DNA from 4 places in the Pseudomonas shirazica genome. Region 1 is predicted to be linked to each of the others. Evidence: predicted binding sites of a transcription regulator. Region 1 holds the regulator's gene; each other region holds the start of a gene.

Region 1 (7,284 bases):
TGGCCCAGGCTGCCGAGGTCAACCTCGACGCCCGCGTCGAACAAGAGGCCTGCCCGCTGAACCTGGCCCCCACCTCCTCCACCACCGCATCGCTGGTGCTGGGCGACGCGCTGGCCATTGCCCTGCTCGAAGCCCGCGGCTTCACCGCCGAGGACTTTGCCTTCTCGCACCCGGGTGGTGCACTGGGCCGCCGCCTGCTGCTCAAGGTGGAGAACGTGATGCACGCCGGCGACGAACTGCCCCAGGTGCCCCGCGGCACCCTGCTCAAGGACGCACTCCTTGAAATGTCCCGCAAAGGCCTGGGCATGACCGTGATCGTCGAAGCCGACGGCAAGCTGGCCGGGATCTTCACCGACGGCGACCTGCGCCGCAGCCTGGACCGCAACATCGACGTCCACACCACCCTGATCGATCAGGTCATGACCGTGCACGGCAAGACGGCCCGCGCCGAAATGCTCGCGGCCGAGGCCCTGAAGATCATGGAAGACCACAAGATCGGCGCTCTGGTGGTGGTGGACCGCGAGGACCGCCCCACCGGCGCCCTGAACATGCACGACCTGCTGCGCGCCGGCGTGATGTAAAGGAGCGATGGAATGAACCAGGACCTCATGCAACGCGGCAAGGAAATCAAGCTGGCAGTGTTCGACGTGGACGGCGTGCTCACCGACGGGCGTCTGTACTTCCTCGAGGACGGCAGCGAGTTCAAGACCTTCAACACCCTCGACGGCCAGGGCATCAAGATGCTCATGGCCTCGGGCGTGACCACCGCGATCATCAGCGGGCGCAAGACCCCGGTGGTCGAGCGCCGGGCGAAGAACCTCGGCATCCCGCACCTGTACCAGGGCCGCGAGGACAAACTGGTGGTGCTGGACGGCCTGCTCGCCGAACTGGGCCTGAGCTATGCTCAAGTGGCCTACCTTGGCGACGACCTGCCCGACCTGCCGGTGATCCGCCGGGTCGCACTGGGCATGGCGGTGGCCAACGCCGCGCCGTTCGTTCGCCAGCACGCCCATGGCGTGACCCAGGCACGTGGCGGCGAAGGTGCGGCCCGTGAATTCTGCGAACTGATCATGCAGGCCCAGGGCACCCTGGACGCTGCCAACGCCAACTACCTGTAAGGCTGCCCATGTTCAGCAAGAAAGCCCGCAACATTGCGCTGCTCGCGGTGATCGCCGCCCTGCTGGTGGCGATCGGCTACTGGAATGTCAGCCCGGAAAGCTTCCTCGACAAGCCTGTGGCCCAGGTCGACGAAAGCGCCATCGACTACTACGCAGTCAACGCCCACAGCGTGCAGTTCCTGCCCGACGGCAAGCTGCAGTACGAAATGACCGCTGACAAGGTCGAACACCTGAAAGCCAGCGAAATCACCCTGCTGACCACGCCGGACCTGCACCTGTACCGCGGTACCGAATACCCGTGGCACGTACAGAGCACCCGCGCCGAGGTCAACCCGGACGGCAGCGAAGTCGAACTGATCGACAACGTACGGGTCGCCCGCACCGACGAAAAGCAGCGTGAAATGATCATTACCAGCTCACGCATGACCGTGTTCCCGCAGAAGCAATATGCGCAGACCGAGCAAGCCGTTAGAATCGACGGCGCCGGTGGCACAACTACGGGCAAAGGAATGAAAGCGTATTTGAAAGAAGGCAAGATGGACTTGCTCTCTAACGTAAGAGGACAGTATGAGGCTCGTTAAAACCCTCCCCCTTTTGCTCAGCCTGAGCGCAGCACTGGGAAGCGCGAGCGCCCTCGCCCTGCCGAATGACCGTGACCAGCCTATCCGCATCCAGGCCGATAACGCCCACCTGGACGACAAGCAGGGCGTGGCCACCTACACCGGCGACGTGATCATCACCCAGGGTTCGATGATGATCAAAGGCAACACCGTGACCATCACCCGTTCCGCCTCCGGCGACATCGACGTGGTGACCTCGGTGGGCAACCTGGCCTACTTCGAGCAGCAGCAGAGCGCAGCCAAGCCGGACAAGATGAAAGGCTGGGCGGTGACCATCCAGTACCAGTCGCAGAAGGACATGGTGATACTCACCGACCGCGCCAAGGTCGAGAACGAAGGCAACACCACCGAAGGCGAGAAGATCGTCTACAACACCCAGACCCAGGTGGCGACCGCCGGTCGTGGTGGCAACGTGACCTCGCCGCGTCAGCGTATCGACATGGTGATCCAGCCCAAGAAGAAGGCCGAGTAAATGGCAACCCTCAAAGCCCAGCACCTGGCCAAGAGCTACAAGGGGCGGCAAGTCGTACGTGACGTCAGCCTGTCTATCGACAGCGGCCAGATCGTCGGCCTGCTCGGCCCCAACGGCGCCGGCAAGACCACCTGCTTCTACATGATCGTCGGCCTGGTCCAGGCAGATCAGGGGCGCGTGCTGATCGACAACCTCGATGTCAGCCACCAGCCCATGCACGGTCGCGCCCGCGCGGGCATCGGCTATCTGCCGCAGGAAGCCTCGATCTTCCGCAAGCTGTCGGTGGCCGACAACATCATGGCCATCCTCGAGACCCGCAAGGAACTCGACCGCGACGGCCGGCGCAAAGAGCTGGAAAGCCTGCTGCAGGAATTCCACATCAGCCACATTCGCGACAACCTCGGCATGAGCCTGTCCGGTGGTGAGCGCCGCCGCGTGGAAATTGCCCGCGCACTGGCGACCGCACCCAAGTTCATCCTGCTGGACGAACCGTTTGCCGGTGTCGACCCGATTTCGGTCGGCGACATCAAGCAGATCATCCATCACCTCAAGGCCAAGGGCATCGGTGTACTGATCACCGACCACAACGTGCGTGAGACCCTGGATATCTGCGAAACCGCCTATATCGTCAATGATGGCCGACTGATCGCCGAAGGCGACGCCGAAACCATCCTGGCCAACGACCTGGTCAAAGAAGTTTACCTGGGCCACGAGTTCCGGCTCTGAGCCCGGCACGCGCCTGGAGTACTGGCAAATCGCCCTGGAACCTGGGGTAAAGTGTTACGGTACTCTAGGCAAACGCTACAATTTAAGGCATAAAACTTGCTTGATCTGGCGCCCCGGCGCCCTCGTGTAGTGGATGGCGCATGCGCGCCGGCGAACAAGGTATTAAGCCCCAGCCATGAAACCATCGCTCGTCCTAAAAATGGGCCAGCAACTGACGATGACACCGCAGTTGCAACAGGCCATCCGCCTGCTCCAGCTCTCCACCCTGGACCTCCAACAGGAAATCCAGGAAGCGCTGGAGTCGAACCCGATGCTCGAACGTCAGGAAGACGGCGACGACTTCGACAACAGCGACCCGATGGCGGACAACGCCGAGAACAAGCCGGCCGCCGAAGTCCAGGACAACAGCTTCCAGGAAAGCACCACCAGTGCCGACACCCTGGAAGACGGTGAATGGAGCGAGCGCATCCCCAACGAACTGCCGGTCGACACCGCCTGGGAAGACATCTACCAGACCAGTGCCAGCAGCTTGCCGAGCAACGACGACGACGAGTGGGACTTCACCACCCGCACATCGGCCGGCGAAAGCCTGCAAAGCCACCTGCTGTGGCAACTGAACCTGGCTCCGATGTCCGACACCGACCGCCTGATCGCCGTCACCCTGATCGACAGCATCAACGGCCAGGGCTACCTGGAAGACACCCTCGAGGAGATCTGCGCCGGTTTCGATCCGGAGCTGGATATCGAGCTGGACGAGGTCGAAGCGGTTCTGCACCGCATCCAGCAGTTCGAGCCAGCAGGCGTTGCCGCCCGCACCCTTGGCGAATGCCTGTTGCTGCAATTGCGTCAGCTGCCCGCCAGCACCCCGTGGATGACGGAAGCCAAGCGCCTGGTCACCGACTTCATCGACCTGCTCGGCAGCCGTGATTACAGCCAGCTGATGCGTCGCATGAAAATCAAGGAAGACGAGCTGCGCCAGGTCATCGAGCTGGTACAAAGCCTCAACCCGCGCCCCGGCTCGCAGATCGAGTCCAGCGAGCCCGAGTATGTGGTGCCCGACGTCATCGTGCGCAAGGACAGCGACCGCTGGCTGGTGGAGCTGAACCAGGAGGCCATTCCGCGCCTGCGCGTCAACCCGCAGTACGCCGGTTTTGTGCGCCGGGCCGACACCAGCGCCGACAACACCTTCATGCGCAACCAGCTGCAGGAAGCGCGCTGGTTCATCAAGAGCCTGCAAAGCCGCAACGAAACCCTGATGAAGGTGGCCACGCAGATCGTCGAGCACCAGCGCGGCTTCCTCGACCACGGCGACGAAGCGATGAAGCCGTTGGTACTGCATGACATTGCCGAAGCGGTGGGCATGCACGAGTCGACCATTTCGCGGGTAACCACGCAGAAATACATGCACACCCCGCGTGGCATCTACGAACTGAAATACTTTTTCTCCAGCCACGTCAGCACCTCCGAAGGCGGAGAATGCTCGTCTACGGCGATCCGCGCGATCATCAAGAAACTGGTTGCGGCGGAAAATCAGAAAAAGCCATTGAGTGACAGCAAGATCGCTGGTTTACTGGAGGCACAAGGCATCCAGGTAGCCCGTCGCACCGTCGCCAAATACCGCGAGTCCCTCGGCATCGCACCGTCGAGCGAGCGCAAGCGACTGATGTAGCCCCTGAGATGTGCCACAGCGTTTGTGGGGCAGGTGCAAGACCTGCCTCTTTATGCACGGGCAACAAAGGAGAAGCTGTATGCAAGTCAATATCAGTGGACAGCATGTAGAAGTCACCCAGCCACTGCGCGATTATGTGCTTGAAAAGCTCGCTCGCGTGGAAAGTCACTTCGACAAGATCACCAACGTGCAGGTCATCATGAAAGTCGAGAAGCTGCAGCAAAAGGTCGAGGCGACCTTGCAGATTCCCGGCGGCGAAGTGGTTGCCAACGCCGAACACGAAGACATGTATGCAGCGATCGACGCCTTGGCCGACAAGCTCGACCGCCAACTGAAAAAACACAAGGAAAAACAGCAAAGCCTGCTGCAAGGTGCAGCTGCCCGCTGATCCCCCTCATCCATGATCCGACTTGAAACCATCCTGACCCCCGGCCGTTCCCTCGTGAACGTGCCGGGCGGCAGCAAGAAGCGCGCCCTGGAAAAGGTCGCCACCGTCATCGCCGAACAAGTGCCCGAACTGGAGATGCAAGACGTCTTCGAAAAACTGGTCGCCCGGGAAAAACTCGGTTCGACCGGTTTCGGCAACGGCATCGCCATCCCGCACTGCCGGCTTGAAGGATGTTCCGCTCCGGTCAGCGCCCTGCTGCACCTGGAAGCGCCTATCGACTACGACGCCATCGATGGCGCGCCGGTGGACCTGCTGTTCGTCCTGCTGGTGCCAGAAGCCGCCACCGATGCCCATCTGGAATTGCTGCGCCAGATTGCCAGCATGCTCGATCGCAAGGAGGTCCGTGATCGCCTGCGTGCGGCCACCAGCAGCGAGGCCCTGTTCCAGGTTGTCCTGGACGTACAGAACGAGCACTGAACATGCGCCTGATCATCGTCAGCGGCCGGTCCGGCTCCGGCAAGAGCACCGCCCTCGATGTCCTGGAAGACAACGGTTTCTACTGCATTGACAACCTGCCCGCCGGGCTGCTGCCGCAACTGGCGGAAAATGCGCTGATCAACACCGAGTTGCAGCAACCCAAGGTCGCCGTGTCGATCGACGCGCGCAACTTGCCCAGCCACCTGACGCGTTTCCCCGAGTTGCTCGAAGAAGCCCGCGCCCGGCATATCCAGTGCGACGTGCTGTACCTGGATGCCGACGAAGACGTACTGCTCAAGCGTTTCTCGGAAACCCGCCGACGCCACCCGCTGACCAACGCCAACCGCTCGCTCGCGGAAGCGATCCGGGTGGAAAGCGAATTGCTGGGGCCGATTGCAGACCTGGCCGACCTGAAGATCGACACCACCAGCCTGAACCTGTACCAGCTGCGTGATTCGATCAAGCTGCGCCTGCTCAACCAGCCCGAGCCTGGCACCGCGTTCCTGGTCGAGTCGTTCGGTTTCAAGCGAGGAATGCCGGTCGATGCCGACCTGGTGTTCGATGTGCGCTGCCTGCCCAACCCTTACTGGAAGCCCGAGCTGCGTGAGCACTCCGGCCTCGACCAACCGGTGATCGACTACCTGGCCGCACAGCCGGATGTCGAAGAGATGTTCAACGACATTTCCAGCTACCTGCTCAAGTGGCTGCCCCGCTTCGCTGCCAGCAACCGTGCCTACGTCACCATTGCCATTGGCTGCACCGGCGGCCACCACCGCTCGGTGTACATCACCGAACGCCTTGGCCAGTTGTTGCAGCAATCCCTGAAAAACGTCCAGGTCCGCCACCGCGACCTCTAGCCCAAGGATCCGCCCCACGATGCCCGCCCGTGAAATCACCATCATCAACAAGCTGGGTCTGCATGCCCGGGCGGCAGCCAAGTTCGTCGGCGTTGCCGGCCGCTTCCCCTGCCAGGTCAGGGTTGGCCGTGCGCCGGACAAGCTGGTGGATGGCAAGAGCATCATGGCGGTGATGATGCTGGCGGCCGGCAAAGGCACCCAGGTGCACCTGCATACCGAAGGCGAGCAGGACGACGATGCCATGGCAGCGCTGGTCGAACTGATCAACAATTATTTCGACGAAGGCGAATAAAGTTCGCAGGCCCGCACGGTCCGTGTGGGAACAGCTTTTTTGCACAAAAAAGCCTTTAGGAGATTGCCCAGTCCTTTTGGCTGCGCTGTCGCGTAGAGAACTGAATCCGCAAGCGGTACGCGTACCCTGTGGGAGCGGCTTTAGCCGCGAAGAATCCAACGCGGTGCATGGCACCGGCTGCGCCGATGTTCGCGGCTAAAGCCGCTCCCACAGCGAAGCCGGTGAACACCCCATCATCCGGCGCAAACCGATGAACATCCCCAAGCGGGCCAGGCCAGGTCCAACCAGGCGAAGCCGCGCGCCAATAGCAACGCAGTGCCTGCCAGCAACAGCAAAGTCCCGAGCGCCAGGCGAAACAGGCGAAACAGGCGCACGCGGCTGACAGACATCATCTGGGAGCGCATACCGGGGAGACTCACTTCAGGGTTTCGAGGTAGCGGCGCTCCACTTCCGCCCAGTCAATGACGTTGTAGAAGGCACCGATGTATTCCGGACGACGGTTCTGGTACTTCAGGTAGTAGGCATGCTCCCACACGTCCAGGCCGAGGATCGGCGTGTTGCCGTGCATCAGCGGGCTGTCCTGGTTGCCGCTGCTTTCCACTACCAGGGTTTTCTGCGGGGTCACGCTGAGCCAGGCCCAGCCACTGCCGAAGCGGGTCAGCGCA
Region 2 (7,284 bases), 380 kb from region 1:
CGGGTCGCCTGCGCCATGGGCTATGCCGACGCCTTTGACTACCCCGATGCCGAGGCGGTGTACGAGGAGATCCGCCGCTTTCACAACCCAACCACCGGCTACGACCTGCGGGGCATCGGCTATGCCGAACTGCGCGAGCAGCCGCACCAGTGGCCCTGCGCCCCGGGCCGCGACAACCCGCGCAGCCCGCTGCGCTATCGCAACGACGGCAGCAGCCAGACGCTGTTGCGCGATGCCCAGGGCGAGTGCCCGGTGTTGGCCTTCCCGACCGCCAGCGGCAAGGCCCGCTTCTTCGCCCGGCCCTGGTTGCCGGCGGCGGAGCTGCCGGATGCCGATTACCCCATGGTGCTGAATACCGGCCGCGTGCAGCACCAGTGGCACACCCTGACCAAGACCGGCAAGGTAGCGGCGCTGAACAAGCTGGAGCCCGGCCCCTTCGTGGAAATCCACCGCGACGATGCTGCCCGGCTGGGCATTGCCGAAAAGGACCAGGTGGCCATTCGCTCGCGCCGCGGGCAGGCCGTGCTGCCCGCGCGAATCAGCGACCGGGTCATGCCGGGCAACTGCTTCGCCCCGTTCCACTGGAACGACCTGATTGGCGAGCAACTGGCGATCAACGCCGTGACCTGCGATGCGGTCGACCCGCTGTCGCTGCAGCCGGCGTTCAAGCATTGTGCCGTGACCCTGGAGCGGATTGCCGGTGAGCGCATCGAAGCCCTTGATCTGAACACTGCCAATCCGGAGCCTGCCCGCATGCCGACCGCCACCCTGTCCCGTCTGCTTGGCCTGGACACCCTGCCAGCTCCGGTGCTGGCCGAGGAAGAGCGCCATTACCTGCAAGGCTTTCTGCTGGGCCTGGACCAGGCTCGCGCCGAGGGCGTGCCCTGTCTGCCGGCCAGTGCGCCGCTGGCCGCCAACCGCCGGTTGTTCGTCGATGGCTTGCTGGCCGGGCTGTTCGCCCAGCCGGCGGTGCTGCCCGATGCGGCGTTGATGGCACCACGGCACCAGGTGCTGTGGGCTTCGCAAACCGGCAACGGCGAGCTGTTGGCCGAACGCTGTGCCGAGCGCCTGCGCGGTGCCGGCCTCGACGTGCAGCTCAGCTGCATGGAAGCGGTCAGCCCGCGCCAGCTGCAGGGCGCCGCCAGCGTGGTGCTGATCGCCAGCACCTTTGGCGATGGTGACGCGCCCGACAGCGCAGCGGCATTCTGGCAAGCCTTGCAGGGCGAGGAGGGCGCCCACTGCGCCGAACTGCCTTTTGCCGTGCTGGCCCTGGGCGACTCCAGTTACGACCAGTTCTGCGGCTTTGGCCGCAAACTCGACCAACGCCTGGCCGAGCTGGGCGGGCGGCGCCTGCTGCAGCGGGTGGACTGCGAGCCGGACTTCGACGACGCCTTCGCCGCCTGGCTGGATGCGCTGCTGCCCACGCTAAGCAGCGCTGCTGCACCGCAACCGGTCACCGAGCCTGCGCCCGTGGCGGCCTATGGCAAGCAGCAACCCTGGGCTGCCACCTTGCTGGAAAACCGCCTGCTGAACGGCCCGGGTGCTACCAAGGAAACCCGTCAACTGGTGTTCGACCTCAGCGGCAGCGGCTTCACCTATGCCGCCGGTGATGCCCTGGGCGTGTGGCCGCGTAACTGTCCCGCCCTGGTCGACGAGCTGCTGGCGCTGATACAGCTCGATGGCCAGACCATGGTCGAACTGAAAGGCCAGCCCGCCATGCCGCTGACCGAAGCCCTGCAAGCGCACCTGGAAATCGCCAAGGTCACCACGCAGCAGCTGCAGGCCTTCGCCGGCAATGCCCCGGACCTGCATCGCCTGCTGCAGCCCGAGTGCAAGGCCGAGCTGCAGGACTGGTTGTGGGGGCGGCAACTGGTCGATGTGCTGCGCGCCTTCCCCCAGCAACTGCCGCTGGCCAGCTGGCTGGAGCTGCTCAAGCCCTTGCAGCCGCGCCTGTACTCGATCAGCTCCAGCCCGCTGGCGCACCCGCAGCAGGTGCACCTGACCGTGTCCACGGTGCGCTATGGCGCGCGCAAAGGGGTGTGTTCAAGCTTCCTTGCCGACCGTGCGCAGGCGCTGAAGGTTGCCATCTTCCCGCAGGTGTCGAAGCACTTTCGCCTGCCCGAGGACGACAGCGTGCCGGTGATCATGGTCGGCCCCGGCACCGGCATTGCGCCGTTCAGGGCCTTTCTCGAAGAACGAGAGGCACGTGGGGCGAAAGGGGCTAACTGGCTGTTCTTTGGCGAGCAGTACGCGGCCACCGATTTCTATTACCAGGAGCAGCTACAGGCCTGGCAGGCTGCAGGGCACTTGCGCCTGGACACAGCGTTCTCGCGCGACCAGGCCGAGAAGGTCTACGTGCAGCAGCGCATGCTCGAGCACGGCGCGCAGTTGTGGCAGTGGCTGGAGGCGGGCGCGTACTTCTATGTGTGTGGCGATGCGCAGCGCATGGCCAAGGATGTGGATGCGGCGTTGCGGGTCATCGTCGCCGAGCATGGCAGCATGGATGCAGCGGCGGCTGCGGCTTATGTCGAAGCGCTGGGCAGGGCCAAGCGGTATCGGCGGGATGTGTATTGATGTGCTCCAAGATGGGGAGTGATGCACTTGGAATGTGCATTTGCTGTACTTGCCTCTTCGCGGGCACGCCCGCTCCTACAGGTACTGCACAGGTCTGAATAAACGTGGAGAACCCTGTAGGAGCGGGCGTGCCCGCGAAGAGGCCGGTACAGGAAACAGGGTTGGCACACTCCCTGCTTTATCCCAGTTACAACAAAGCCCACTGATCAACGGCGATCAACCCGGGCCCCCTACCGTGATGAATACAGGCAAAGGCGCCTGGAGCTTCGGCTCCAGGCGCTTTTTTTTTGATCGAGGATCGGCTTATGAAGGCAACAGCGAGCAGCGGGCAACGAGAGCGACTGGTCATCGTCGGCAACGGCATGGTCGGCCACCATTGCGTCGAACAACTGGTCAGCCGCGGCGGCTTGCAGCGCTTCGAAGTGCATGTGTTCGGCGAAGAGCGCCAGCGTGCCTACGACCGCGTGCACCTGTCCGAGTACTTCGGCGGCAGCTGTGCCGAAACCCTGGCCCTGTGCGGGCAGGACTTCTACGGCGCCAACGGTGTGCACCTGCACCTCGGTGAAGGGGTGCTGGAAATCGACCGTGAGCACGCCGAAGTGGTTACCGCCGAGGGCCGCTACGGCTACGACCAGTTGGTGCTGGCCACGGGTTCCTATCCCTTCGTGCCACCGATCGAAGGTTCCAGCGGCAATGCCCGCCTGGTCTACCGCACCCTCGACGACCTCGACGCCATCCGCGCTGCCGCAGCCAGTGCCCGACGTGGCGTGGTAGTGGGCGGTGGCCTGCTTGGCCTGGAAGCAGCCAACGCCCTCAAGTCGCTGGGCCTGGAAGCCCACGTGGTGGAGTTCGCCCCACGGCTGATGCCGGTGCAGCTGGACGGCGAGGGCGGTGCCGCGCTCAAGGCACAGATCGAAGCGCTGGGTGTTGGCGTGCATCTGTCGCGGGCCACCCAGTCGATCAGTGCGGGTGAAGACTACCGCTACCGCATGAACTTCGATGGCGGCGAGCACCTGGAAACCGACCTGATCGTGTTCTCCGCAGGTATCCGCCCGCAGGATGCCCTGGGCCGTGCCTGTGGCCTGGACATCGCCGCGCGTGGCGGCGTGGTGATCGACAACCATTGCCGCAGCAGCGACCCACGCATCTTCGCCATCGGCGAGTGCGCCTCGTGGAACGGCAGCGTGTTCGGCCTGGTCGCCCCTGGCTACAGCATGGCGCGCAACCTGGCGGCTTTGCTGATGGGTGAGGCCGCTGGCGAATTCACCGGTGCCGACATGTCGACCAAGCTCAAGTTGCTGGGCGTGGATGTCGGCTCCATCGGCGATGCCCATGGCGCCACCCCGGGCGCACGCAGCTACCGCTTCATCGACGAAGCCAACAGCGCCTACCGCCGGCTGGTGGTGGATGCCAGCGGCAAGCACGTGCTCGGTGCGGTGCTGGTGGGCGACAACAGCTACTACGACACCCTTCTGCAATACGCCCAGAACGGCATCGCCCTGCCAGCCGACCCCGCGGCACTGATCCTGCCGCAAGGCGGCGGCGCACCGGCCCTGGGCGCCGATGCGCTGCCCGATAGCGCGACCATCTGCTCGTGCCACAACGTCAGCAAGGGCGCGGTCTGCGCCGCCATAGACAGCGGCTGCGGCGACCTTGCCGCAGTCAAGGGCTGCACCAAGGCCGCCACCGGTTGTGGTGGTTGCGCGGCACTGCTCAAGCAGGTGTTCGAGCACGAGCTGACCGCCCGTGGCGTGGCGGTGGACAAGAGCCTGTGCGAGCACTTCGCCTACCCCCGTCAGGAGCTGTACGGGCTGGTGCGGGTAGAGGGTATCCGCACCTTCAACGAACTGCTCGAACGCCACGGCAAGGGCCATGTCGGCTGCGATATCTGCAAGCCGGCGGTGGGCAGCATCCTTGCCTCGTGCTGGAACCAGCCGATCATGGACCCGGCGCTGGTGCCGCTGCAGGACACCAACGACACCTTCATGGCCAACATGCAGAAGAATGGCACCTACTCGGTGGTGCCGCGCATCCCCGGTGGTGAAATCACCCCCGACAAGCTCATCGTGATCGGCCAGGTGGCGAAAAAGTACGACCTGTACACCAAGATCACCGGCGGCCAGCGCATCGACCTGTTCGGCGCCCAGTTGCACGAGCTGCCGCTGATCTGGGGCGAGCTGATCGAGGCCGGCTTCGAAACCGGCCACGCCTACGGCAAGTCGACCCGCACGGTAAAGTCGTGCGTCGGCAGCACCTGGTGCCGTTATGGCGTGCAGGATAGCGTCGGCATGGCCCTGCGCCTGGAAGACCGCTACAAAGGCCTGCGCAGCCCGCACAAGCTCAAGTTCGCGGTGTCCGGCTGCACCCGCGAATGCGCCGAAGCACAGAGCAAGGACATCGGCGTGATCGCTACCGACAAGGGCTGGAACCTGTACGTATGCGGCAACGGCGGCATGCGCCCGCGGCACGCCGAACTGTTCGCCACCGACCTCGACGACGAAACCCTGGTGCGCCTGATCGACCGCGTGCTGATGTTCTACATCCGCACCGCTGACAAACTGCAGCGCACCTCGGTGTGGCGCGAGAACCTGGAAGGTGGGCTGGACTACCTGAAGCAGGTGATCATCGACGACAGCCTGGGCCTGGCCAGCGAGCTGGAGGCGCAGATGCAGCATGTGGTCGACCAGTATGAATGCGAATGGGCCAACGCCCTCAACGACCCCGAGAAGCTCAAGCGCTTCCGTACTTTCGTCAACGACCGCCGCGCCGACCCGGACGTGCACTTCGTGCGCGAACGCGAACAGCGCCGGCCTGCTGCGCCACTGCACCTGATCCCAACCGTCGAGGAGGCTGTCTGATGAACTTGTCCAATGCTGCTGTGAAAACCCACGAGAACTGGCAGGCGGTGTGCCAGGCGGATGACCTGGTGGCTGATTCCGGGGTGGTGGTTTGGCTCGACGGGGCCCAGGTGGCGCTGTTCTACCTGCCGGGGCAGGTGCAGCCGCTGTACGCGGTGGACAACCGCGACCCGAGGTCCGGCGCCAACATCATCGGTCGCGGCCTGGTGGGCAGTGTGCAGGGCGAGCTGGTGGTGGCGGCGCCGTTGTACAAGCAGCACTTCAGCCTGGAGAGCGGGGAGTGCCTGGAGGATAGCGGGCAGCGCCTGCGGGTGTGGCCGGTGCGGTTGAACGGGGAGGCGGTGGAGTTGGCTGTGGCCTGAAAGTCATCTGCCGCCTGCACCGGCCTCTTCGCGGGCACGCCCGCTCCCACAGGTACTGCGCAGGTCTGGAGAGCTGTGGAGATCCCTGTGGGAGCGGGCGTGCCCGCGAAGAGGCCGGAACAGGCAATATACATAACCAGACCCAGCAATGCGGTAAGCTTGAGCCCATGAACCTCGACACCCGCATCAAGTACCGCCACCTGCTGTGCTTCCTGGAGATTGCCCGGCAGGGCAGCCTGGCCAGGGCTGCCGACATCCTGGCAATCAGCCAGCCAGCCATCTCCAAGACCCTTAAGGAACTCGAAGACCTGCTGGAAACGCGCCTGTTCGCGCGCAGCCGCCAGGGCGTCGAGCTGACCCCGGCCGGCACGCGTTTCATGCGCTACGCCGGGCCCAGCGTGCAGGCCCTGCGCGATGGCGTCAGCAGCCTGCGTGGCGAGGCGCGGGCGCCGTCGCAGGTGCGCATCGGTGTGCTGTCCACGGTCGAAGGCCTGCTCATGCCCGAAGTGCTGTGCCGCCTGCACCAGCGGCATGAGGCGCTGGTGATCAGTGTGGTCACCGGGGTCAGCGCGCAGCTGCTCGGCCAGTTGCGCCTCGGCGAACTGGAACTGGTGGTCGGGCGCATGACCGACAGCCCGCAGATTCAGGGCCTGTCGTTCGAGCACCTGTACAGCGAGTCGATGAGCCTGGTGGTGCGGCCAGGCCACCCGCTGCTGGCCAGCAAGCCATTAGAGCGCGGGGAGGTTGGACATTACCCGCTGGTGCTGCCGCCAGCCGGCACCACCATCCGCCAGCATGCCGACAGCCTGTTCGTGCAATGTGGCATCCAGATGCCCGCCCAGCGCCTGGAAACCCTGTCGCTGGCGCTGAGCCGGCGCTACCTGTTGGGCAGCGATGCAGTGTGGGTGGCGCCGCGCGATGCGGTGCTGCTCGACCTGCGCCGGGGCGAGCTGGTCGAGCTCGACCTGGGTGTGCGCGAGCCGGGCGGCTCGGTCGGCATCTGTCGCAATGCTGCCTTGCCGCAGAGCCTGCCCGGTCAGTGGGTATGCGAGGTGTTGCGTGAGATGGCGGAGCAGTATCGGCAGGGGAGTTATCCCTGAGGGCGTTCACCAAGACCGGCTTGGTAGGAAATAGCTGCTATCACAGCGTTGGCACCTTTCTGGTTGTCTCGGAATATTCGTCCGGCGACCAACAACCGTTGGCTATCGGGCACGAAGGCAACAGAGGCCTCGATAGTCGGGCGGAAACCATCCATGTAGGGGGTTACACCCAGCTCTCCAAAGCCATCCGGAAAGACGAATCGGGTGTCCAGGTTACCTTCAAGGGCGTAGCACACCGCTCGGTTGTGGCTGTAGAAACTACCGTATCCCATGAGACGACCGTTGACCTCGTGCATGTAATGCCAGCCACCCGGCGTGTCGAACCGTACAGGTTTGCCGCCGTTGAATTCTGCCAGCGGCTTGCCATCGGCACTCAGGCGCAGAAGCTCG
Region 3 (7,284 bases), 730 kb from region 1:
GGCAAGCAGGCCTTCCAGGCCTTTAGGGCAAGTGAGGTAAAGTTCGAAACGGTCCGACATGAGTAATCCAGCGCCTTGGGCTATTTGACTGACGGGGCGACGCATCGCCCCGCGATGTTTGCCCGCACACCTTTCCAGCAGGCGTGCGGGTGGCCCTTCCCGACACGCGAGCGTGCGATGAAAGGCCGGGCCGCCTGACCGATCTGTGCTTGGCCCAGTGGCAAAGACAGCTTAGATCATCAGGCAGTATGAAAAATTCTGGCGATACCAGGGCCGATGTGACCCTTCGTCGCATTTCAAATTATTTCTGTCATCCGCAAGCAACGCTGGCGAAATGACGTCAATGATCGGCAAACCCTGATCATAGCGGGCTCAACGCTAAACAAGGTTGAGTCGCATTTATTTACTTATCCCCTCACCCTTGGAAAGGTTACGTGCTTATGACAAATCGATCATTCACACCGTGACTCGCATTCGATAGAACTGGTCTCAGGCCACTTCGCAACGAGGTGGCACTTTCAGCTCGCCACGCCGGCAGCGAGCGCACACCGGCAGAAAGACTCTGCCCGGCCTCGGAGAGGCCGACGGGACATTACAGTCAACAAGTGAGGGCAACACCCTATGAGAAGACTTAAGCGTGATCCGTTGGAAAGAGCATATTCACGTGGCTACCAATACGGGGTCACCGGCAAATCCCGCGAACTTTGCCCCTTCAATCTTCCTTCTGTTCGCCAAGCCTGGATCAACGGCTGGCGTGAAGGTCGCGGTGATAACTGGGACGGAATGACTGGCACCGCTGGCATCCATAGACTCAACGAAAATCACGCCGTTGGCTGAACGAGGACACTGAATTCGATTCACCATGCACGCCCTATCCGGGCGGCGGGCGAAGGCCCAGGGGCCCCTTGATGGGGCCCTTTTTTATTGCCGATCAAACCCGTGGCATTGCCGCGATAGCGTCCACCGCCTCGCGAATCAGCGCCGGCCCTTTATAGATGAAGCCGGAGTAGATCTGCACCAGGCTCGCCCCGGCAGCGATCTTCTCGGCGGCATGGCGGCCTTCGGTAATGCCGCCAGCGGCAATGATCGGCAGCTTGCCGCCCAGCTCACCCGCCAGCACCTTGACGATATGGGTGCTCTTTTCCAGCACCGGCGCACCCGACAGGCCACCCGCCTCGCCACCGTACGGCAGGCCTTCGACACCTTCACGGCCCAGCGTGGTATTGGTGGCGATCACCGCATCCATGCCCGACTCGATCAGCGCCGCGGCCACCAGGGCGGTTTCTTCGTCGCTCATGTCCGGGGCAATCTTGATTGCCAGAGGTACGCGCTTGCCATGCGTGCCGGCCAGTTGCTCGCGGCGCACGGCCAGGGCATCGAGCAGTTGCTTGAGCGAATCGCCGAACTGCAGGCTGCGCAGGCCCGGGGTGTTGGGCGAACTGACGTTGACCGTGATGTAACTGGCCTCGGTGTACACCTTGTCCAGGCAGATCAGGTAGTCATCGACGGCACGCTCCACCGGGGTGTCGAAATTCTTGCCGATGTTGATGCCCAACACACCGTTGTAACGCGCAGCCCGTACCCGGCCGAGCAGGTGATCAACGCCCAGGTTGTTGAAGCCCATGCGGTTGATGATGGCCGTTGCCTCTGGCAGGCGGAACAGCCGCGGCTTGGGGTTGCCCGGCTGCGGTCGCGGGGTGACGGTGCCGATTTCGACGAAGCCGAAGCCCAGCTGGGCGAAACCGTCGATGGCCGCACCGTTCTTGTCCAGGCCGGCCGCCAGGCCCACCGGGTTGGCGAAGTTCAAGCCCATGACCGTAACCGGCAAAGCCGCCGGCTGCTTGCACAGCATGCCGTTGAGGCCGAGACGGCCACCGGCGCCGATCATGTCCAGGGACAGGTCGTGGGAGGTTTCCGGGGAAAGCTTGAACAGCAGCTGGCGGGCCAGGGTATACATGGGCGGGCAAGGCTCGGGGTGAATGAGGGGGCGATTATAGCCAGCGTGGGGCCGGCATGACAGCAAATCGTGGGGCTGCTGCGCAGCCCATCGCCGGCAAGCCAGCTCCCACAGGTACAACACAAGGGCTGAAACCTGTGCTGTATCTGTGGGAGCTGGCTTGCCGGCGATGAGGCCAATGCAGGCGGCACAGGGCAGTTGCTCCACAGGGATGCTGCCAGATGGCACATCGGTTGCACCGGAAAAGCCCACAGCCTTATCAGTACGGGCGAGGAACCTTGTGAACACTGCACCCCGAGCAACGCCCCTGGCCTGGGTCAACGGCAGCGACGCGCCGGAAAAGCCCAGCCTGAACATCGGCTACATGGCCCTGACCGACTGCGCCTCGGTGGTAGTCGCCGCCACCCAAGGCTTCGCCCAGCAGCACGGCCTTACCCTCAACCTCAAGCGCCAGGGCTCCTGGGCCGGGCTGCGCGACAAGCTGGTCAGCGGCGAACTGGATGCGGCGCACTGCCTGTATGGCCTGGTGTACGCCGTGCACCTGGGCATCGGCGGTGTACCGGCCAGCGCCATGGCCGTGCTCATGGGGCTGAACCAGAACGCCCAGGCCATAAACCTGTCCCCGGCCCTGCAGCGCAAAGGCGTGACCAACCCTGAAGCACTGGCGCGCCTGGTGCACCAGCATGGCGCACGCCTCACCTTCGCCCAGACCTTCCCCACCGGTACCCACGCCATGTGGCTGTATTACTGGCTGGCCAGCCAGGGCATCCACCCATTGCGCGACGTCGACAGCGTGGTGGTACCACCAGCGCAGATGGCCGCGCATATCCAGGCCGGGCGCATCGACGGTTTCTGCGTGGGCGAACCCTGGGCTGCCGATGCCGTAGCCACGGGCCAGGGCTTCACCCTGGCCACCAGCCAGTCGATCTGGCCGGACCACCCGGAAAAGGTCCTGGCCTGCGCCCGCGCCTTTGCCGAGCAATACCCCAACAGCGCCCGCGCGCTGATCAAGGCGGTCCTCGCCGCCAGCCGCTTCATCGAGCAAAGCCCGGAGAACCGCCGCAGCACTGCTCAACTGCTCAGCGGCAGCGCCTACCTGGACACCCCGCTGACAAGTATCGAACCACGCCTGCTCGGCAGCTACCACGATGGCCTGGGCAACCACTGGCAAGACCCGCACGCCCTGCGCCTGCACGATCATGGCCGGGCCAACCTGCCGTACCTGTCCGACGGCATGTGGTTCATGACCCAGTTCCGCCGCTGGGGCCTGCTGCGCGACGACCCCGACTACCTCGGCGTGGCCCGCCAGGTCCAGCAACTGGCACTGTATGGCGAGGCGGCACAAAGCCTCGGCGTGGCCTGCCCCGAGCAGCCGATGCGCAGCAGCCTGCTGATAGATGGCAGCCGCTGGGACGGCAGCGACCCCTACGGCTATGCCCGCAGCTTCAGCCTGCATGCGCTGGGCGACCTGCCCGATGCCCGTGTCGGCGCGTGAGGGGGACCATTCATGTTGCGCATCCTGCTGATCGACGACACCCAGAGCAAACTCGGCCGCCTCAAGGCGGCCTTGAGCGAGGCCGGCTTCGAGGTCATCGAAGCCCCAGGCCTGACCATCGACCTGCCCGCCTGCGTTGAAACGGTGCGCCCGGACGTGGTGCTTATCGATACCGACTCACCGGACCGCGATGTGATGGAACAGGTGGTCCTGGTCAGCCGTGACCAGCCACGGCCAATCGTGCTGTTCACCGACGAGCACGACCCCGGGGTGATGCGCCAGGCGATCCAGGCAGGGGTCAGCGCCTACATCGTTGAAGGCATTCATGCCGCGCGGCTGCAACCGATCCTGGACGTGGCCATGGCCCGCTTCGAAAGCGACCAGGCGCTGAAGGCGCAGCTGCTTGCGCGCGACCAACAACTGGCCGAGCGCAAGCGCATCGAGCAGGCCAAGGGTTTGCTGATGAAGATGAAGGACTGCAACGAAGAACAGGCCTACACCCTGATGCGCCGCCAGGCCATGAGCCGGCAGCAGAAGCTGATCCAGGTGGCCGAGCAGATCATTGCCATGCACGAGATGCTGGGCTAGCAACCTGCTTCAAGCGGTCCCCTGTAGGAGCGGCCTTGTGTCGCGATGGGCTGCACAGCAGCCCCGGTAATCTCTGCCGCGAAGCTTAGATCCTGGGGCTGCTGCGCAGCCCATCGCGACACAAGGCCGCTCCTACAAGGGGACTGCAACTTCTCAGAGTTGGCCCATCTCTTGCTGAACAAATATCACCGGTAGCCAACGGCGGTTGCCCCACTTAATCCCCGACAAAGACGTCGCTCTCCCCTCCACGCACGTGGAGCGGGTAGCGGCGTCTTTTTCGTTCCGTTGCATTGCCGAGTGAGGTGTTCGATGAGTACCAGCTTCTGGAAATCCGGGCATGTGCCCACGCTGTTCGCCGCGTTCCTGTACTTCGACCTCAGCTTCATGGTCTGGTACCTGCTTGGCCCATTGGCGGTGCAGATTGCCGCCGATCTGCAGCTGAGTGCACAACAACGGGGCCTGATGGTGGCCACGCCGATCCTGGCCGGGGCGATCCTGCGCTTCGCCATGGGCGTGCTGGTCGACCGCCTGTCGCCCAAGACCGCCGGGCTGATCGGCCAGGTGGTGGTCATCGTCGCCCTCGCCGCTGCCTGGCACCTGGGCGTGCGCAGCTATGAACAAGCGCTGCTGCTGGGCGTGTTCCTCGGCTTTGCCGGCGCTTCGTTCGCTGTGTCACTGCCGCTGGCCTCGCAATGGTACCCGCCACAGCACCAAGGCAAAGCCATGGGCATTGCAGGTGCCGGCAACTCCGGCACAGTGTTCGCCGCCCTGCTGGCCCCGGCGCTGGCTGCGGGCTTTGGCTGGAACAACGTGTTCGGCTTCGCGCTGATCCCGCTGTCGCTGGCCCTGTTGGTGTTCGCCCTGCTGGCACGCAATGCTCCGCAGCGGCCCAAGCCAAAAGCCATGGCCGACTACCTCAAGGCCCTGGGCGACCGTGACAGCTGGTGGTTCATGTTCTTCTACAGCGTCACCTTCGGCGGCTTCATCGGCCTAGCCAGCGCCCTGCCCGGCTATTTCAGCGACCAGTATGGCCTGAGCCCGGTCACCGCCGGCTACTACACCGCTGCCTGCGTGTTCGCCGGCAGCCTGATGCGCCCGCTCGGCGGCGCCCTGGCCGACCGCTTCGGCGGCATCCGCACCCTGCTGGGCATGTACAGCGTGGCGGCCATCGGCATCGCTGCAGTCGGCTTCAACCTGCCTAGCGCCGCCGCCGCACTGGCCCTGTTCGTCAGCGCCATGCTCGGCCTGGGGGCCGGCAATGGCGCGGTGTTCCAGCTTGTGCCGCAACGCTTCCGCCAGGAGATCGGCGTGATGACCGGGCTGATCGGCATGGCCGGCGGCATCGGAGGCTTCCTGCTGGCCGCCGGGCTTGGCACCATCAAGCAGCACACCGGTGACTACCAACTGGGGCTGTGGCTGTTCGCCAGCCTGGGCTTGCTGGCCTGGTTCGGCCTGCACGGCGTGAAACAGCGCTGGCGCACCACCTGGGGCTCGGCTGCGGTTACCGCGGCGCGAGTCTGAGGCACAGCCATGAGCCTGCAACTGAACTTTGCCCAGGCCAGCGCCACCGGGCCGCGCGAGGAAAATCAGGACGCCCTGCGCCTGGTTACCCCGGCGCCGGAGCTGGCCGCCAGCAAAGGCTACCTGTTCGCCCTCGCCGACGGCGTCAGCCAATGTGCCGATGGCGGCCTGGCAGCCCGTGCCAGCCTGCAGGCGCTGGCCCTGGACTATTACGCCACCCCCGCGACCTGGAGCGTGGCCCAGGCACTGGACCGCCTGCTGCTGGCGCAAAACCGCTGGCTGCGCGCCCAAGGCAGTGGCCAGCCACTGCTGACCACCCTCAGCGCGCTGGTGCTGCGCGGCCGACGCTTTACCCTGGCCCACGTGGGCGACTGCCGCGTGTACCGCTGGCACGCCGGGCGCCTGCAATGCCTGAGCGAAGATCACGTATGGGACCAGCCTGGCATGCAGCATGTACTGAAGCGCGCGCTGGGCCTGGACCAGCACCTGCTGGTGGATTACCTGGAAGGCGAGCTGCAGCCGGGCGAGAGCTTCCTGTTGTTGAGCGATGGCGTATGGGCCAGCCTGGGCGACCAGCACATCCAGGCGGTGCTGCGCGAGCAACCCGACCTGCAACTGGCCGTCGATACCCTGGTCGCCAGCGCGCACCTGAACGGCAGCCAGGACAACGCCAGTGCCTTGCTGGTGCAGGTCGAGCAATTGGGCACTGCCAACCTGGGTGACACCCTGGCGCAACTGCAGCAATGGCCGGTGCCCGGCCCATTGCGTGAAGGCCAGGTAATCGATGGCTGGCAAGCCGAAAAGCTGCTTTCGCAAAGCCGCCAGTCGCTGCTGTACCGGGTGCGCGATGGTCAGGGCCGAGCCTGGCTGCTGAAGACACTGCCACCCGCGCGCGGGCAGGAGCCCGGTGCGGCGCAAGGGCTGTTGCTGGAAGAATGGTTCCTGCGCCGGGTCGCTGGCCGGCACTTCCCCGAGCTGCACACCGCCAGCCAGCGCCAGCACCTGTACTACGTGATGCGCGAATACCCCGGCCAGAGCCTGGCGGCGCTGCTGGCCGAGCATGGCCCGCTGCCCATGCCGCAGTGGCTGGAGCTGGCCCGGCAACTGTTGCAGGCGGTCGGCGTATTGCACCGGCGCAACCTGCTGCACCGCGACATCAAGCCAGAGAACCTGCACCTGGGCAGCGATGGCCAGCTGCGCCTGCTGGACTTCGGCCTGGCCTACTGCCCGGGCCTGTCCGAAGACCCGCTGCACGAGTTGCCGGGTACGCCGTCATACATTGCCCCGGAAGCGTTCGACGGCCAGCCGCCCAACCCACGCCAGGACCTGTATGCCGTGGGTGTGACGTTGTATCACCTGCTGACCGGGCATTACCCCTACGGCGAGGTGGAGGCCTTCCAGCGCCCACGCTTCGGCCAGCCGGTCAACGCCGCGCGCTACCGCCCTGACCTGCCGGAATGGCTGCAGCACAACCTGCAGCAGGCACTGGCAGCCGACCCGGCGCAGCGCTTCGAAACCGCCGAACACTGGCTACTGCTGCTCGAACGTGGCGACCGCCAGGAGCTGCCCACCCGGCCACGGCCGTTGCTGGAGCGCGAACCGTTGAAGGTCTGGCGCACCCTGGCCCTGCTGTCCTTGCTGTTCAACCTGATTTTGCTGCTCACCCTGCTCAAGGGCTGAACGCACCTTGCCGATGAGGAAACCCTGATGAATGCGAAAGTCT
Region 4 (7,284 bases), 2.6 Mb from region 1:
GTGAACGACGAGCCCGCCGGGTGCCCGGTATTGTCCGCAGTCATGCTCTTGACCGAGCCATCGCTATTGAAGCTGATGGTGCCAGTCAGCGGCACGGTGGAGGATGGGGAAAACGGGTTGCGCCCATCGACCAGGGTGTACATGGTCCACTCATTGGTGCCAGTCTTGCGATAGAACTGCTCCATGGTGTGCTCGTTACCCTGGCTGTCGTACACCTTGGTCGGGAAAGACTTGGTGTAAGTCGTCTGATCGGAAGGATCGAACGGCAGGTTCGGCACCATCACGCCAGTGCCATCGTCCACTTCCAACGGGATGTCGGCGGCCGAAGAATTCAGGTTGATGCCCTGGTCGATCAGCGATGTTGCCTTTGGCTGCAGCGCCGACGTATCGATCTGCAAATCGGTCAGCACGCCCTTCTGGATCTTGCCAGTCGAGTCGGCGGCATAGCCCTGCAGGCGCAGGCCGTCCGAGGTAACCACGAAGTTGTCCTTGCTGGCCTGGAAAGCACCCGCACGGGTGTACACGCGCGAGCCGTTATCGGACAGCACGAAGAAGCCCTGCCCCTGGATCCCCATATCCAGCACGTTGCCGGTGGTGTTGACGTCACCCTGGGTGAACTGCTGGGAAACCGCTGCCAGGCGCACGCCGTTACCCACCTGGTTCTTGCCAACACCCAGGCGGTTGGAACCTGCATAGACATCGGCGAACTCGGCACGCGACGACTTGAAGCCATTGGTGTTGACGTTGGCGATGTTGTTGCCGGTGACATCCAGTTGCTTGTTTGCTGCGTACAGACCGCTAAGGCCGATATTGAAAGACATGAATTCGCTCCTTTTGCCGCTCTAGCGGGCCTTAGATACCGATGGTTTGCACGTCGGAGAGGGACACTTTGCCAACACCGGCGAGGTTGAGCACCATTTCGCCGGCGGCACTGAAACTGACGCTGGTCACCTTGGCTGGCAACAGCGTGTTCATCTGCACCGACTTGCCATCCACCGTGGTGGTGGCAGTGAAGGTGTAAGTACCAGGATCGACTTTCTCACCACTGCTGTTGGTACCGTCCCAGATGAAATCGGCGTAACCGGCTTTCTGCTCGCCCAGCTCGATGGTCTTGACGGTATTGCCGTCCTTGTCCTTGATGGTGATCTTCGCTTCGCCGATGGCTTGCGGCACGACGAACTGCGCATTGAAGCTTTCTGCGGTGTCGACCACGGCCTTGTCGTTCTGCACTACCACCGAACGCCCGACCAGCGACGACGCCTGCAGGGCCTGGGACGAGGCCATGGCGCTGGTGATGGAGTTGACCGATTCGTTCAGCGAGGTAATGCCTTCCAGGCTGCTGAACTGCGCCAACTGGGCAACGAACTCACCGTTGTCCTGTGGGTCCAGCGGGTTCTGGTGCTGCATCTGGGTGACCAGCAACTGCAGGAACGCGTCCTTGCCGAGCGAGTCGTTGCCGGTCTTGGATGCGGTGTCCGTGGTCTTCTTGGTGCTGGTGCCTACACCCGACGCCGCGAGCACGTCGTTGAGGTTCACACCGTTGGTATCGATTGCCATGCTCTGGTTTCCTTATCACTGACCGAGGGTCAGGACCTTCTGCATCATGGCCTTGGCCGTATTCATCAGCTCGGCGTTGGTCTGGAACGCGCGGCTGGCGGAGATCATGTCAGCCATCTCTTCAACCACGTTGACGTTCGGGTAGTAGACGTAGCCGTCCTTGTTCGCCGCCGGGTGGTTGGGCTCGTAACGGGCCTCCAGATTGCTCTGATCCTCGACGATGCCTTTTACCTGCACGCCCTGCCCTGCTTCGCCCTGGTCTTCGAACAGCGACTGGCTGCCGCCGGCCTGTGCGTCCTGGAAGGTGGTGGCGAACACCGGGTGGCGGGCGCGGTAGGTCTGATCGATGCTCGAAGACACGGTCTCGGCGTTGGCGATGTTGGAAGCAACGGTGTTCAGGCGCGTGTTCTGCGCACTCATGCCGCTACCGGCAATGTTGAAGACGCTGGAAAGGGACATGATCATTCTCCCCGCAGGGCCGAAACCAGCCCTTTGAATTTACTGTTGAGCAAGGTGAAGCTGGCCTGGAAGCCGACGGCGTTTTCGGTGTAGTTCGATTGCTCGATCTGCGCGTCCACGGTGTTCTGGTCGATCGACGGCTGCGTTGGTGTGCGGTACTTGAGGGTATCGTCGGCCATGGCCAGGCCCTCGGCCTCGATATGGCGGCTGTTGGTACGATCGAGGCTGAAACGGCCGCCACTCTGCTGCTTGTCGCTCTCGGCAGCGAGCACCGAGGCAAAGTCCATGTCGCGCGCCTTGTAGTTGGGCGTGTCGGCGTTGGCGATGTTGTTGGCCAGCACTTCGGCACGCTGGGCGCGGAAGCCCAGGGCCTTTTCGTGAATACCAAGCGCCTTGTCGAAGCTGATGCTCATGTCGGGGAAACCTTCGGAGGTTGACCGGAATATCGTTGGGCAAGGTATAGCAAGGGCTGTGCCAACCAACAGAAAGCCCGGAAATACGGGCTTGCAGGGCAAGGTGCTGTCAGAGTGATGCCAGAAAAGCGGCAAAGGCCTTCCGCCTTCGGGCGCGAAAGCGGCAATTGCTGGGCGGCAAAAGCGGCAAAACAAAAAATTGACGTCAGTGTTTTGCGATAGAGGTGTTGCGCCTATGAGATCGAGCGCCGCCCGCGCGGCGCTTCGCGGGACAAGCCCGCCCCCACATTTGTTGCAACGTGGCCATGCCTGTGAGATAGGCGTTGCCCGCCTTGGTGAAGTGTTTGAGACTGGCGAGACGGCTGTAGCGCCAGCCCGGAAACCGCGTCAAGGCAACAAGGCTGACAACCATGGCCTGACAGGTTTGGCACGCTGCAACAAATGTGGGAGCGGGCTTGTCCCGCGAAGCGCCGCGCGGGCGGCGCTCGATCTCACAGACGCAACAAACCTTGACCCCGCCCCTACTTCGCCTGGTAGATGATCCCCGGACTGCACTGCACCATCTGATAATGGTCCGGCAACCCGTTCAGCGCCTCGGAAGCCCCGAGGAACAGATACCCACCCGGTTTCAAGGTACTGTGGATACGCAACAGGATGTCCTTCTTCACCTGCGCCGAGAAATAGATCAGCACGTTACGGCAGAACACCACATCGAACTTGCCCAGGCTGGCATAGCTGTCGAGCAGGTTGAACGAGCGGAACTCGACGCGGCTGCGAATCGCCGGCTTGACCGCCCAGCGCCCCGGCCCCTTGGTGTCGAAGTAGCGCTGCAGGCGCTCCTGGGACAAGCCACGGGCAATCGCCAGGCTGTCGTACTCGCCGGTCTTGCAGTTGGTCAGCATGGTGCCGGACAGGTCGGTGGCAACGATCTGCGCGCCCATCTTCAACTGGCCGAGGTTGCTACGCTCGAACTCGTCGATGGCCATCGAGATGGAATACGGTTCCTGCCCCGACGAACAGGCCGCCGACCACATGCGCAGGCGCTGGCCGGGGTTGTTGCGGATGAACTCGGGGATGACCTTGTTTTTCAGCACCTCGAACGGATAGGTATCGCGAAACCACAGGGTCTCGTTGGTGGTCATGGCATCGACCACTTGCTCGCGCAAGCCGCCGCGCGGCTGGGCCTGGATGCGCTGCACCAGCTCGCCCAGGCTCTTGATGCCCTGTTGCTCCATCAGCTTGTTGAGACGGCTGGAGACCAGGTACTGCTTATTCTCGCCCAGCAGGATGCCACAGGCTTTCTCCAGGAAGACCCGGAACTGTTCGAAATCCAAATTACCCGTAGACACTACTGCCGCCTCTTTTAAATCACTGGTGCCGGGGGCCTGCCCCCGGCTGCTTCAATGCGTTGCCTTGATCCGGTCGACCACCCGCTGGGCCAGGTCGTCCGGCTTGAACTTGGCCAGGAAGTCATCAGCACCGACCTTCTTGACCATCGCCTGGTTGAACACCCCGGAAAGCGAAGTATGCAGGCAGATGTGCAATTTTTGCATGCGCGGATCGCTGCGGATCTCCGCCGTTAGCGTATAGCCGTCCATTTCCGGCATTTCAATGTCCGAGATCATCATCAGGAACTCTTCTTCCGGCTTCTTGCCCTCATCCACCAGCTGGCGCAGGTAGTTCAGGGCCTGACGACCGTCATTGAGCGCCACCACCTCGACCCCCACGGTCTGCAGGCAGCGGCTGACCTGCTTGCGCGCCACCGACGAATCGTCGACGGTGAGCACCCGAAGCAGCACGGCCTTGTCCTGCACCTCGGCATCAATCACACCGGCCGACACCGACTCGGAGGACGGCGCCACTTCGGCCAGCACCTTCTCCACATCGATGATCTCGACCATGCGGTTGTCCACCCGGGTGACCGCGGTCAGGTAGTGGTCGCGGCCGGTGCCCTTGGGTGGCGGATGGATCTCTTCCCAGTTCATGTTGACGATCCGCTCCACCGAATGCACCAGGAAACCTTGGGTCTTGGTGTTGTACTCGGTGATGATCACGAAACTGTTGCGCGTGTCTTCCTGCAGCGGCCGCAACCCGGTGGCCATCGACAGGTCGAGGATCGGGATGGTCGCCCCGCGAATATTGGCAACACCACGCACCACCGGGTGCGCCTTGGGCAGCAGGGTCAGCGCAGGGCATTGCAGCACTTCCCTGACCTTGAATACGTTGATGCCGTAAAGCTGCTCGCCATTGAGGCGGAACAGCAGCAATTCCAGGCGATTCTGCCCCACCAGCTGCGTGCGCTGGTTGACCGAATCCATAACACCTGCCATGCCAGACTCCTTTATGTTTCAGCCTTTCGTTGCAACTCAGGTAGCGAGTCGGCACGGGCTTTGCTTTTTTGAGCGCCATGTACACGAAAACGACATTTTCCCGACGATTGACGCGCCTGCTGACTGGCTCGCTGGCCATGCTGTGCCTTCTGGTGCCCGGCGTTCGCACGGTAGCGGACGCGTTTACCTTGCCTGAACAGCTTATCGGTGTCACTCAAGGGTTTCTTGAATTCAGCGTCGAAGATTATCTGGCCACCACCCAGACCGCCGGCCGTTACGAGATCCAGGTCAATCCGCTGGACCCGCGCCTGCGTATGCCGCTGTGCAGCCAGCAGCTGGACGCCTCGCTGGAAAGCCCGGCTCAGCCATTGGGCCGCGTCACGGTGAAGGTACGCTGCGAAGGCTCAGCGCCCTGGACCGTGTTCGTGCCGGCCACCGTGCGGCTGTTCCGCGACGTGGTGGTGGTGACCCGGCCGCTCAAGCGCGACAACGTGGTGGGCGAAGGCGATGTGGCCCTGCGCGAGCGGGATGTCGGCACCCTGGGCCAAGGCTTCCTGACCGAACTGGAACAGGCGGTGGGCATGAAGATGCTGCGCCCCACGGTGATCGACCAGGTACTCACCCCGCAACACCTGGAACAGGCCGAGGTGGTGCGCAAGGGTGACCACGTGGTGATCATCGCCCGCAGTGGCAGCCTGAGTGTGCGCATGCCCGGAGAAGCCCTGAGCAAGGGTGGCCTGAGCGAACAGATCCGGGTGCGCAACCTCAATTCCAAACGGGTGATCAAGGCCAGGGTGACCGGCCCTGGGCAGGTCGAGGTAAGTATGTAGCCAGCCCACTGATTTGCGCTGGCGGTGAGGAACCGCTTTTCCTAAACTGTGTCAGAAAACGGGTTCGCGAGCTTGCTGACAGGCGGCTATGCATTTGTGCCTAAAGTTTCTTTCGGGTTGGCCGAAAACAAGGCAAGCGTCCAAATACCCAGAGGTTTCTGATCATGGTCATCGACTTCAGTCGTTTGAATAACTCTCCGTCCGTCACGGGCGGCGTGCGCGGCAACACCGCGTCCGGCAGCGCCGAAAAACCGGCAGCCAGCCAGGAAGCGGCAACCGCCACCAGCGCCAGCGGAGAAGCGGTACACCTCAGCCAAGAGGCCCAGCAGTTGCAGAAGATCAGCGACAAGCTGCGCGACGAGCCGGTGGTCAACAGTGCCCGTGTGGCCCAGTTGAAACAGGCGATCGCCGACGGCAGCTACCAGGTCGATGCCGGCCGGGTCGCCAGCAAACTGCTCGATTTCGAAGCCCAGCGCTGACCGTTCGGCGCGCTGACTTCACGGACGCTAGAAAAGCCAAGAGTTAGCCATGCACGACACCACCTTGCTGCAACTGATCGAAGATGACATTGCCCCTATGCAGGAACTGCTGGACCTTCTGCAAAAGGAAGCGGTCGCCCTGCATGGCCGCGACATGGCGCCACTGGAGAATATCCTGGCCCGCAAGCAGTCTTTGATTGTGCTGCTGGAGCAGCAAGGCCTGCGGCGCAACAACCTGCTTGCCAGCCTTGGCCTGAGCCCTGATCGCGCCGGAGTGGAGGCCGTGGCGGCACAATCGCCGAACGGTGAACTGCTGCTGCAGCAACTCGATGTGATCAGCCAGCTGATGCAAGCCTGCCAGCAGCTCAACGAGACCAATGGCCGGATCATCCAGGTGCAGCAGCACGTCACCAACAACCAGATCCGGATCCTCATGGGCGGCGATTCTCCGTCGCTCTACGACAGCCGCGGCAGCACCTCGCCGCTGGCCAAGCCACGGGCGCTCAGCCAAGTGTGATTTTTCTATCAAGGCACGGAACATACTGGCAAAATGCCGTTAATTGCGTGTGTCGCTTTTGCCTGGAGAACGATAAGCCGTGTTCAATGAATCCGATGCCCCGCAGCCGCCAAAGGTGCTGAACACCCCTTTGGAGATTGCGGCCAACTTGCGGCAGCTGCAGGAAAGCCACGACCCCCTGATCATCACCTTCCACGACCGCAGCCAGCGCTTCCAGAGCTACGTGGTGCACGTGGACCGTGAAAGCAATACCCTGGCGCTGGACGAAATGATCCCGCGCGACGGTGAGAAGTTCATCGAGAACGGCGAACACTTCCGCGTCGAAGGCTTCCACGATGGTGTGCGCATCGCCTGGGACTGCAACCACGAGTTGAAGATCAGCGAAGTCGACGGTCACCGCTGCTACCGCGGCGCCATGCCCCTGGAAATGACCTACCACCAGCGCCGCAATGCCTTCCGCGCCGCGCTGAAGCTGTCGCAGCTGGTCGATATCATCCTCGATGGCACCCACCTCAAGGGCAACGGCGCCCTGCGTGGCAAGCTGCTGGACATCTCAGCCACCGGCTGCAAACTGCGGTTCGAGGGCAATGTCGAGGATCGCCTGCAACTGGGCCAGGTGTACGAGCGGTTCAAGGCGGCCAACCCGCTGGGCCTGGTCGATACCATGGTCGAGCTGCGCCACCTGCACTATGAAGAGCG

Evidence for each region. The regulator sigma-54, encoded in region 1, starts transcription at its own class of promoters, with help from an activator protein. The targets are predictions, from matches to a motif close to ANTGGCATNNANNTTGCTNT.
Region 2: nirB (nitrite reductase large subunit NirB) is a predicted target of sigma-54. The motif match lies at 2,735-2,754, and genes of this name have one in related genera.
Region 3: IMX18_RS16320 (CmpA/NrtA family ABC transporter substrate-binding protein) is a predicted target of sigma-54. The motif match lies at 2,178-2,197, and genes of this name have one in related genera.
Region 4: flgB (flagellar basal body rod protein FlgB) is a predicted target of sigma-54. The motif match lies at 2,476-2,495, and genes of this name have one in related genera.

What each region holds. Positions count from the first base shown of each region.
Region 1 is NZ_CP063456.1:4,267,219-4,274,502, forward strand. It holds gene IMX18_RS19670 (KpsF/GutQ family sugar-phosphate isomerase) at 1-581, shown strand, start outside; gene IMX18_RS19675 (KdsC family phosphatase) at 594-1,118, shown strand; gene lptC (LPS export ABC transporter periplasmic protein LptC) at 1,127-1,699, shown strand; gene lptA (lipopolysaccharide transport periplasmic protein LptA) at 1,686-2,210, shown strand; gene lptB (LPS export ABC transporter ATP-binding protein) at 2,211-2,936, shown strand; gene IMX18_RS19695 (RNA polymerase factor sigma-54) at 3,112-4,605, shown strand; gene hpf (ribosome hibernation-promoting factor, HPF/YfiA family) at 4,685-4,993, shown strand; gene ptsN (PTS IIA-like nitrogen regulatory protein PtsN) at 5,006-5,470, shown strand; gene rapZ (RNase adapter RapZ) at 5,473-6,327, shown strand; gene IMX18_RS19715 (HPr family phosphocarrier protein) at 6,347-6,619, shown strand; gene IMX18_RS19725 (superoxide dismutase) at 7,035-7,284, opposite strand, start outside.
Region 2 is NZ_CP063456.1:3,885,694-3,892,977, reverse strand. It holds gene IMX18_RS17960 (bifunctional nitrate reductase/sulfite reductase flavoprotein subunit alpha) at 1-2,574, shown strand, start outside; gene nirB (nitrite reductase large subunit NirB) at 2,880-5,432, shown strand; gene nirD (nitrite reductase small subunit NirD) at 5,432-5,794, shown strand; gene pcaQ (pca operon transcription factor PcaQ) at 5,962-6,894, shown strand; gene IMX18_RS17940 (hypothetical protein) at 6,885-7,284, opposite strand, start outside.
Region 3 is NZ_CP063456.1:3,534,118-3,541,401, forward strand. It holds gene rlmKL (bifunctional 23S rRNA (guanine(2069)-N(7))-methyltransferase RlmK/23S rRNA (guanine(2445)-N(2))-methyltransferase RlmL) at 1-60, opposite strand, end outside; gene rmf (ribosome modulation factor) at 622-837, shown strand; gene IMX18_RS16315 (quinone-dependent dihydroorotate dehydrogenase) at 932-1,957, opposite strand; gene IMX18_RS16320 (CmpA/NrtA family ABC transporter substrate-binding protein) at 2,238-3,452, shown strand; gene IMX18_RS16325 (ANTAR domain-containing response regulator) at 3,465-4,040, shown strand; gene IMX18_RS16330 (nitrate/nitrite transporter) at 4,350-5,561, shown strand; gene IMX18_RS16335 (bifunctional protein-serine/threonine kinase/phosphatase) at 5,571-7,241, shown strand; gene cobA (uroporphyrinogen-III C-methyltransferase) at 7,269-7,284, shown strand, end outside.
Region 4 is NZ_CP063456.1:1,087,046-1,094,329, reverse strand. It holds gene flgE (flagellar hook protein FlgE) at 1-821, opposite strand, end outside; gene flgD (flagellar hook assembly protein FlgD) at 853-1,557, opposite strand; gene flgC (flagellar basal body rod protein FlgC) at 1,573-2,016, opposite strand; gene flgB (flagellar basal body rod protein FlgB) at 2,019-2,429, opposite strand; gene cheR (protein-glutamate O-methyltransferase CheR) at 2,951-3,778, opposite strand; gene IMX18_RS04990 (chemotaxis protein CheV) at 3,830-4,759, opposite strand; gene flgA (flagellar basal body P-ring formation chaperone FlgA) at 4,837-5,589, shown strand; gene flgM (flagellar biosynthesis anti-sigma factor FlgM) at 5,754-6,068, shown strand; gene IMX18_RS04975 (flagella synthesis protein FlgN) at 6,118-6,585, shown strand; gene IMX18_RS04970 (flagellar brake protein) at 6,665-7,284, shown strand, end outside.